DNA from 3 places in the Pseudarthrobacter sp. NBSH8 genome. Region 1 is predicted to be linked to each of the others. Evidence: predicted binding sites of a transcription regulator. Region 1 holds the regulator's gene; each other region holds the start of a gene.
What was found. The regulator Rex, encoded in region 1, represses fermentation and respiration genes when NADH is low (regulators of the CRP and FNR family bind a similar motif). The targets are predictions, from matches to a motif close to CTTGTGAANNNNTTCACAAG.
Positions count from the first base shown of each region.

Region 1 (3,267 bases):
CGGTGGGAACTAAGCCGTACTGGGGGCAGGCCAGTTGGACTGCACCCAGCAGCCGAACTGACATCCGACCTGCAAAGGACCGCTCATGAGCACGCCTGTCCCGCCTCCCGTCCCAAACGAGCCCGAGCCCGGCAACCAGCCGCCAGCGCCCCGATACGGCGAGAACGCCCCGCAGTATGGCCAGCAGACTCCCCCGGCGCCGCAGTACGGTCAGAACGCCCCGCAGTATGGCCAGCAGACTCCCCCGGCGCCGCAGTACGGTCAGAACGCCCCGCAGTTTGGGCAGAACACCCCGCCGCAGTACGGTCAGAACGCCCCGCAGTTTGGGCAGAACACCCCGCCGCAGTTCGGCCAGCCCACACCTCCGCCCTATGGCCAGCAGCCGTACGGACAGTCCCCCTACGCGCAGTACCCGTCCGAACAGCCGCAGGCCACCGGATCCAACGGGGTTCCCCGGCTGGTCAATATCTCGTTCTGGCTGCTGATCGGCGCGGGTGTTGTGTACGTCATCAGCCTGCTGATGGGCATCGGCATGCTTGACGATCCTCAGATCCGGAACGCGTTCGACGACGCCATGCGCAGCAACGGCGCCACTCCTGCTGACTTCAGCTACGAAGACTTTAAGGGCATCCTTGCCGGATCGCTCGTAGTCTTCGCGATTATCGGTGCGGGGTTGTACGCACTCGTGGCGTTCTTCGTCCGGAAAGGCAAGAACTGGGCCCGCATCCTCGGCACCGTTTTCGCAGCGCTGTCCGTTGTCGGCCTCTTCGGCGCACCGAGCATCGGAACTCTGGGGACGCTGGCGGGGATCGCGGCCATCGTGCTGCTCTACCTGCCGGCGGCGGCGCCCTATTTCCGCAAGCAGCAGGCATTCGGCAGCCCGTACGGCGCCCCGGGCAGCACGCCTGGCAACCCCTACGGCCAGTAGCACCGCAAGTCGAATCCACACCCTAATGGGCGTGGACCCCACCAACCGCCAACGAAACTAGGCGGACTGGTCCGGGGTCTGCGCCCGTTGTGCGTGATAGGCGAGGATCTGTAGCTCGGTGGCCATGTCCACCTTGCGGAGGTTCACGCCCTCGGGGACCTGGAGCATGACGGGGGCGAAGCTGAGGATGCTGTGGACGCCGGCGGCCACCACGCGGTCGCACACGGCCTGCGCCACGGTGGCCGGAAGCGCCAGGACCACCATATTGGCGCCCGTCCGCTGCAGCACCGCCTCCATGTCCGCGGCGTCGCTGACCCGCAGCCAGCCCACCTCGTTGCCCACCACCATCTGGTCGGCGTCGAAAATGGCCACCACGTCAAAACCGCGGGACTCGAAGCCGCCATAGCGGGCCAGGGCTTTGCCGAGGTTACCCGCGCCAACAATGGCGACCTTCCAGTCGTGGGTCAGCCCCAGGGCCGCGGAGATGTGGCGGCTCAGGTACTGCACTTCGTAGCCCACGCCACGCGTGCCGTAGGAGCCCACATAAGAGAGGTCCTTGCGGAGAGTTGACGAGCTCACGCCCGATGCTTCCGCCAGGGATTCCGAAGATACCCGTTCGACGCCGTCGGACAACAGCGTGTTAAGGGCGCGCAGGTAGATGGTCAGCCGAGCCACGGCTGCGGGCGGGATCTGTTTGGCGGCCTCTGTGCTCGGGGTAGGCTGTGCCCCGTGGACAGGCTGCGTCCTGTGGTCAGGCCCTGCACCTTGGACAGCCTGGGGAGATGAATCCAGTGATGTCACTATCCCCTCCGTCCCATCGCGTCGTGACTCCACTCTAGAGCCCCGCCGCTGGTGCCAACAAAGCCTGTGTCATTCTGCGAGGCCCGCTTTCCTATTGGGCCATGGCGCGTTGAAGGACGCGCTCCAGCCGGGCTTCGTCGATCTTCCAGAAATCGCGCTGGATTCCATCCACCAAAACCACGGGAATTTCCTCCGCATACTGCTCACGCAGTTCCGGCAGTTCGTCCACCTGCTGTTCCGTCCACCCGAGTCCCAGCAACGCAGTAACGCGTCCGACGGCGTCGCGCGCGGCTGCGCACAGGTGACAGTCTGCTTTGGTGATGAGGACTACCTCGGGTTTTGCCATGCATTAACCGTAACGCCCTTCGCGGCAGAGGCACTGGCACTGAAATCCTGGCCGCTGACTATTGACTAGACTCGTGGACATGCCCGAGGAGAAATACGTCGCTGTGGTGACCCAGCCGGATGCGTTGATGCAGACCGGCGAAGCCGCCTTTTTCGACGTCGATAACACCCTCATGAAGGGCGCCAGCCTTTTCCACGTTGCCCGCAAGATGCACCAGCGCGGCGCCTTTACGCTGACGCAGGCTGCAGGGTTCGCGTGGAAGCAGTTTAAATTTGTGACGCGTGGCGAGAACATGGACGACGTCCACGCTGTCCGCGATTCTGCCCTCACCCTCGTTGCCGGCATCACGGTGGAAGACGTCAAGGCCTTGGGCGAAGAGGTCTACGACGAAATGATCGCGTCCAGGATCTGGCCCGGCGCCAAGGCACTGGCGCAGCAACACCTCCGCGTGGGCCGGCGGGTCTGGCTGGTCACCGGCACCCCCATTGAGGTCGCCACGGTCATTTCCACCAGGCTGGGCCTGACAGGAGCCTTGGGAACGGTTGGCGAGGTTTCCGACGGCATGTACACCGGCCGCCTGGTGGGCGACATCCTGCACGGTGCAGCGAAGGCTGTGGCCGTCCGGGAACTGGCAGACGCCGAAGGCCTGGACCTGAAGCGATGCTGGGCCTACAGCGACTCATACAACGACATCCCGCTGCTGACCCTGGTAGGGCACCCGGTAGCCATCAACCCTGATGCCAAGCTCCGCCGCCACGCACGGGACAACAACTGGCCGGTCTACGACTTCCGTTCCGGTCGACGCGCAGCCACCTTGGGCCTCAAGGCAGCAACGGCCGGTGGCGCCGTGTACGGGCTCTGGCGCGGATACTCCCGGATGCGCGGCCCCCGCATTTAGGAACCGGGCCGCCAGCTGCTGTGCCTCGCGTACGAGCGCATCGCTGCCGCTCACACGCAAAAAAATGCCCGCTGCCGGGAAGGCAACGGGCATTTTCACGCTTGTTGAAGTATCTCTACTTCTTATTACGGCGCTGGTGACGGGTCTTACGAAGCAACTTGCGGTGCTTCTTCTTGGCCATACGCTTGCGACGCTTCTTAATAACTGAACCCACGAAAGTTCCTCACAAACTAGATGCAGTACCTGTCTGATGGAAAAGGTCCGTGGACAGAGCTACAGAACTGAAACAACTGA
Region 1 is NZ_CP043178.1:3,393,444-3,396,710, forward strand. It holds gene FYJ92_RS15695 (hypothetical protein) at 86-928, shown strand; gene FYJ92_RS15700 (redox-sensing transcriptional repressor Rex) at 986-1,729, opposite strand; gene FYJ92_RS15705 (glutaredoxin family protein) at 1,821-2,075, opposite strand; gene FYJ92_RS15710 (HAD family phosphatase) at 2,155-2,973, shown strand; gene FYJ92_RS15715 (30S ribosomal protein bS22) at 3,089-3,187, opposite strand.

Region 2 (3,267 bases), 1.2 Mb from region 1:
CGCCTGCCGGCCGCTTCAACCTCTCCGGCGCCAAGTACAAACGCGACTTCGGCCCGCTCCAGGACGGCTGTGACTGCTACGCCTGCGCCAACTACTCGCGCGCGTACATCCACCACCTGTTCAAGGCCAAGGAGATGCTCTCGGCCACGCTGATCTCCATCCACAACGAACGCTTTGTGGTGAAAATGGTGGACGATGCGCGGCTGGCCATCGAGGCCGGGACCTTCTTCGAGTTCAAGGCCGAGACCCTGGCGCAGTACTACTCCTGAGCGCTGGCCCGGCTCGCTGGCCGCCTGCGGGGCGCGACGCAACGGGGCGGCGTCCCGCCGTCGTCCTCCGATATCCTGACCAAATGCTCATCGAAATCCCTGCCGCAGAAGGCACAGCCGAGGCCATCATGGCACGCCCCTCTTCCGGCGAAGGTCCCTTCCCGGGCGTCATCCTCTACATGGACGCGTTCGGCCTGCGCCCGCGCATCGAGGAGATGGCGCAGCGCATCGCCGACTGGGGCTACGTGGTCCTCGCCCCGAACGCCTTCTACCGCGAAGGCTCGGCCGCGGAACTCGCCCCCGCAATGGACATGACCACGCTGGAGGGCCGGGCGGTTGCCGGCAAGGCCGCGTTCCCGCGCGTCGGACGCCTCACCACGGACAAAGCCCTGCCGGACATTGATGCGTGGGTGGAAGCGCTGGGAACGCTCGACGGCGTCGCCCCGGGTCCAATCGGCACGTTCGGGTACTGCATGGGCGCCCGCCTGGCAGTCCGCACGGCCATCGCCCACCCCGAAGCGGTGACAGCCTGTGGCGGCTTCCACGGCGGCGGGCTTGCGAGCGACGCCCCGGACAGCCCGCACCATGGACTCGACAAGGCCAGGGCGCGCTTCGTCTTCGGCCACGCCGACCACGACAAGAGCATGGATCCCGGCTCCGTTGCGCGCCTGGGTGCGGCACTCGACGATGCCGGGCTCGAGGCTTCCAACGAGATCTATGCCGGGGCGCCGCACGGCTATTCGATGGCGGACACATCGATGTTCCATCCGGAGGCCACGGAGCGCCACTACGCCGAGCTCCGCGCCCTCCTTGACAGGACGCTCAAGGGCTGAGGCTAGGCGGGGGCTGACCCCGCGCCGTAGCTCGGTTCGCGCTTTTTGATCCACCCGATCACCAGTGACGTCACCGGGACGAACAGGAACTCAACGAGGGTCTTGTAGACAAAGCCCACCACCACGTAGTTCATGAACGTACCGAAGTCGGTGATGCCGATGACGGAGGCGGCGATGCTGCAGAAAATCAGGGTGTCCACGAATTCACCTGCGCCGGTGGAGCCCATCAGCCGCGCCCAGAGGGATTTCTCCCCGGAGCGGGCCTTCATCTTCACCAGGATCCATGAGTTGATGGTCTGGCCGGCCAGGAATGCCAGCAGCGAGGCGAGCACAATCTGCGGGACTGGGCCCAGGGCACCTTCCAGGGCTGCCTGCTTGGATGTGCCGAAGTCGTCATCAAAGCCGGGCAGGGCGATGATCACCCAGTAACAAACAGAGGCGAAGACGGAGAGGGCGAAGGTGGTAAAAATGGCTTTGCGCGCCACCTTGAAGCCGTAGACCTCGCTGATGACGTCGCCCAGGATGTAGGCGAGCGGGAACAGGAAGAAGCCGCCGTCGGTGATAATCGGGCCGATCGCGACGCCTTTGGACGCCCCGATGTTCGACAGGATCAGCACCACGGCCATGAAAGCCAGCATGATGCCGAAGTACGGCGAGCCGGTCGATGCAAATTTCGGTGCCGTCCGGGCGGAGCCGGCGATGGGCCGGGCGTCAGGGCCTGAGGGGGAAAACATGGGGAGATTCCATTCGTAGTGGTTCGCTCGGCGTACCGTTCCGCAAAGAAATTTGCGTCGGACGCCGGCTGTATTAGCACTGTCACGCCATTCTCCCACTGAACGTGCGCAGCTCTCCCACCGGCGCGTGCAGCCACGTTTTGAACACGTTCAGTTCCATGGCATACTCAGTTTTGAACATGTTCAAAAGAGGAGAAACCGTGACCGCCAAGAGCGAGCAGACCAGGCAACTCGTAGCGGACGTCGCGCTGCGTATGTTCCGCGATATAGGGTTCGGGAAGACCACCATGCGGGCCATCGCGGCCGAGGCTGGGGTCTCCGTGGGCAACGCCTACTACTATTTCGTCTCCAAGGATGAGCTGGTGCAGGAGCTGTACGTCCAGGTCCAGGCAGAGCATGCAGCCAAGGCTGACGAGGCACTCGAGGGCCTCAAGGACCTGGGCAGCCGGCTGAAGGCCACACTGCACGCCGGCCTGGATGTCATGGCCCCGTACCACCGCTTCGGCGCCGACTTCGTGGCCACTGCCATCCGGCCGACGTCGCCCGTCAACCCTTTCGCGGGCGAGTCGACGGCGGCCCGCGAGGCATCGCTCGGCATCTTCCGGGCAGCGGTGGAAGGCGCCAGCCCGGCCGCTCCAAAAAAGCTCCGCGCCGACCTGCCCGAGCTGCTCTGGCTCGGCTACATGGGGATCGCCCTGTTCTGGGTGTACGACACCTCCGAAGACCAGCGCCGGACCCGGAAGCTGGTGGACGGCGTAGTCCCGTTGATCGCCCGGGGACTTTCGCTGGCAAGGATTCCCGGCGTTAACAAGGTGCTGGACGATGTCCTCAACCTGAGCCGCAGTATCCGCGACTGAACACGCCACCGAACACAAAGCTGGGGGAAGAAATGAACAGGACAAACACCGTGGTGCTCGCCGGAGCCTCGGGCTTCATCGGCACCTATCTTCGGCACCGCTTCGAAAAGGACGGCTGGACGGTGCGCACCATCGGCCGCCGGGCCACCGCGGGTACGGCCGAAGCGGCCAACTGGAACGACGACGGCGCCATCACCCGGGTGCTGGACGGCGCCGACCTGCTGGTGAACCTTGCCGGACGGTCGGTCAACTGCCGCTATGGCGCCAGGAACAAGGCGGCCATCCTCGATTCCCGCGTCTCCACCACCACGGCACTCGGCCGCGCACTCGCAGTCTGCAAGGCGCCGCCGTCGGCCTGGCTCAACGCCAGCACCGGCACCATCTACCGGCACGCGGATGACCGGCCGCAGACAGAGTCTGACGGCGAACCCGGGACAGGCTTTTCGGTGGTCGTGGCCCGGGCGTGGGAAGCCGCCTTGGACTCCGCCACCGCGCCCGGGACGCGAAAAATTGCGCTGCGGATCGCCATCGTGCTGGGCCCGGGCGGCGGCACCCTGCGGCCTTTCGCGGCCTT
Region 2 is NZ_CP043178.1:576,059-579,325, reverse strand. It holds gene tgt (tRNA guanosine(34) transglycosylase Tgt) at 1-269, shown strand, start outside; gene FYJ92_RS02690 (dienelactone hydrolase family protein) at 353-1,102, shown strand; gene FYJ92_RS02685 (queuosine precursor transporter) at 1,105-1,836, opposite strand; gene FYJ92_RS02680 (TetR/AcrR family transcriptional regulator) at 2,037-2,693, shown strand; gene FYJ92_RS02675 (TIGR01777 family oxidoreductase) at 2,726-3,267, shown strand, end outside.
Region 2: the regulator Rex is predicted to act here: its motif matches at 2,007-2,026, upstream of FYJ92_RS02685 (queuosine precursor transporter).

Region 3 (3,267 bases), 960 kb from region 1:
CCCCAGCTAACTAACAGCCCATATGGGGCGCTCTAACTGCCGTTGTGAACGCTCAGAGCGACTGTTTGTGCTACCGGGTTGGGCAGGATGATGTTCAGGGCATGCGGTTTCCGCACTGAACCATCCACCAGCTCGGCGTCCCATTTTTCGCGCGTGGCCTTCAGTAGCTGCCCCGGAGTCAGCGGGGCATTGCCGCGCCGGGCCAGCAGGTGCCGCGCCAGCTCGCCGCGGGTGTGCTTGGCGAAGTGGCTGACCACCTTGCGCACGCCATTGACCTCAGTAAAAACATTGACGGCCACCGTCTGAGCCGGCGGCGGTGTCCAGGCGGCGGCATAGGTGCTGGAGCGGCAGTCCACGAGCAGATGCCCGGACGCCGACTCCGCGAGGGCCGCCGAAATCTGAGGCTTCCAGAACGAGGCGAGGCGGCCGACGTCGGGCAGTGCCGTTCCCATCGACAGCCGGTAGGCGGGCACACTGTCCGCGAAGCGGATGGCGCCCCATAGCGCCGAGATCACCAGCACGGATACATCGGCCTTCCGCCGCTGCGCCGGCGTCAGGGTTTTGTAGCCGAGGGCGTCGTACAGAACGCCGGAATAGATCTGGTGTGCCGGGGCGGCCGGTTCGGCGTGGAGCCGGGTGTTGCGTTCGACGTCGTCCTGCAGCGATGCGCCGACGCCCAGCAGCGCGAGGGCATCCTCATGTGCGCTGACCGTCCCCAGCGCCTCCAGGACTTTGGCCCGATAGGTGTTGAGTTCGGGAAAGCTCAGTGACGGCCAGTCGACGGCGGATCCGCGGACTGCGGGGGTCTTGCCTTCGGAGGGGGGAAGCAGAATCAGCACCGTACGATCTTACCGGCGACGGCGTGGCCTCCTGCCGGCGGTAGACTGGGCTGCGGATGGGTTGACCAGGCGGCCGCGCGTCACGCAAGTGGCTCGAGGAACGTCCGGGCTCCGCAGGGCAGGGTGGTGGGTAACGCCCACTCGGGGTAACCCGCAGGCCAGTGCCACAGAGAACAGACCGCCTGCGTCTTCCGGCAACGGAAGCTCAGCAGGTAAGGGTGAAACGGTGGTGTAAGAGACCACCAGCTTCCCGGGTGACCGGGAAGGCTAGGTAAACCCCACCCGGAGCAAGGCCAGACAGGACACGTTTGAGGGCTGCCCGCCCGAGTGTCCGGGTAGGCCGCTGGAGGGCGTCGGCAACGGCGTCCGTAGATGGATGGCCGCTACTCCCGCGCTGGTAACGGTACGGGAGCACAGAACCCGGCGTATCGGTCAACCCATCCAACACCTCCCGCCGGGCACGGACCCGCCCCGTATGTGAGTGATTTCACGCTGGTGGCGGCGGTCCGCGGGTCTGCTCCAGCCTAGAATGGAGAGCGAACGTAGGAGTTCTGCCGCCGGGTCTGCGTTCGCAGCCGGTGGCTTTTCTTTGCGCTTCTCCACGGCACCCGGGATGGACCGCATCCTGCCGGTGCCAGAGCCCCTGGACATCATCAGGTGGCCGCCAACCGCGTACGACGACGTATGCGGCTGAACCGAGGAAGGTAGTTCTGTGAGCCAGACGTCAGATTCTTGTCTTGATACGTGGATGGGCCGGGAGGCTCTCGCCGAGGCCATGATTCCGGTGATTGGCCGGCTGTACCGCGAAAACAACGTGGTGACCAGCATTCATGGCCGGAGCCTGATCAACAAATCCACCATGAACATCCTCAAGGCGCACCGGTTCGCCCGCCGCATGAGCAACACCGAGCTCCTGCTCGAAGAGACCGCACCGCTGCTGAACATCCTGGCTCAGCTGGAGCTGGGTGCGGCGGCCATCGACGTCGCCCGACTGGCGGAGAAGTTCAAGGCAGAAGGCGACGGCGCCACCCTGGAAGAGTTCCTCCGCGCCGAACTTGCCGAGGTCGTTGGCAGGCGCGGTCGCGATGACCGCACCAGCACCGACGTTGTGCTGTACGGTTTTGGCCGGATCGGCCGCCTGCTGGCGCGCCTCCTGATCGAAAAGGCCGGTGGCGGCCACGGCCTGCGCCTGCGCGCCATCGTGGTGCGCCGCGGCTCGGACAAGGACCTCACCAAGCGCGCCAGCCTCCTGCGCCGCGACTCGGTCCACGGTTCCTTCGAGGGAACCATCCGGGTGGATGAGGCTGCCAACACCATTACGGCGAACGGTGTACAGGTCCAGGTCATCTACTCGGACAATCCTGCCACGATCGACTACACCGCCTACGGCATCCACAACGCCCTGGTGGTGGACAACACTGGCCGCTGGCGTGACGCCGAAGGCCTGTCCCAGCACCTGCAGAGCAAGGGTGTTGCGCGGGTTCTCCTGACGGCGCCGGGCAAGGGCGACCTGAAGAACATCGTGCACGGTATTAACCACCGCAGCATCGAGGACACGGACCAGATCGTGTCCGCAGCGTCCTGCACCACGAACGCCATCACCCCGGTCCTGAAGGCCATCAACGACAAGTTCGGCGTGATCCACGGGCACGTTGAAACCGTCCACTCCTTCACCAACGACCAGAACCTGATCGACAACTTCCACAAGGGCGACCGCCGCGGCCGCTCCGCCGCGCTGAACATGGTTATCACCGAAACCGGAGCGGCCACTGCTGTGGCGAAGGCGCTGCCCGAGCTGCTGGGAAAGCTCACCGGCAGCTCAATCCGCGTCCCCACGCCGGACGTTTCGCTGGCCATTCTGAACCTCAGCCTGGAGAGCGGAACCACCAAGGATGAGGTGAACGACTATCTGCGCCAGATGTCCCTGCATTCGGACCTCCGCAAGCAGATTGACTACATCGATTCGCCCGAGGTTGTTTCCACGGACTTTGTTGGCTCACGCCGTGCCGGCATCGTGGACGGCCTCGCCACCATCTCCAACGGCAAGAACCTGATTCTTTACGTCTGGTACGACAATGAATTCGGTTACAGCTGCCAGGTAGTCCGGGTTATGGAAGAGATGGCCGGAGTCAACCCGCCGGCGTTCCCCGCCAAGGAAGCCGCTGCGGCGTTGGCAGCAATCGCTGTCTAGGCCGTTTGCCGGGCTGGCCGCCCGACATTCCCGGCTGATTTGCTGGAATCAGCCGGGAATCGGGATCACACTGGTGGCATGGATAACGAAACTCTCCACGAGACCACCCTTGAACACGCCCTCGACGTCGCCAAGGCCAACCACAAAGAAGCGATCCGGCTCCTGGACCAGGCGCGCGGGTCCCGGGCTTCCGGCGATGTCGGTGACGACCGGGTGCGGCAGCTCGAAGGGCTCCTC
Region 3 is NZ_CP043178.1:2,429,801-2,433,067, reverse strand. It holds gene FYJ92_RS11160 (zinc ribbon domain-containing protein) at 1-14, shown strand, start outside; gene FYJ92_RS11155 (YaaA family protein) at 33-839, opposite strand; RNA gene rnpB (RNase P RNA component class A) at 897-1,283, shown strand; gene FYJ92_RS11145 (glyceraldehyde-3-phosphate dehydrogenase) at 1,588-3,030, shown strand; gene FYJ92_RS11140 (hypothetical protein) at 3,109-3,267, shown strand, end outside.
Region 3: the regulator Rex is predicted to act here: its motif matches at 1,314-1,333, upstream of FYJ92_RS11145 (glyceraldehyde-3-phosphate dehydrogenase).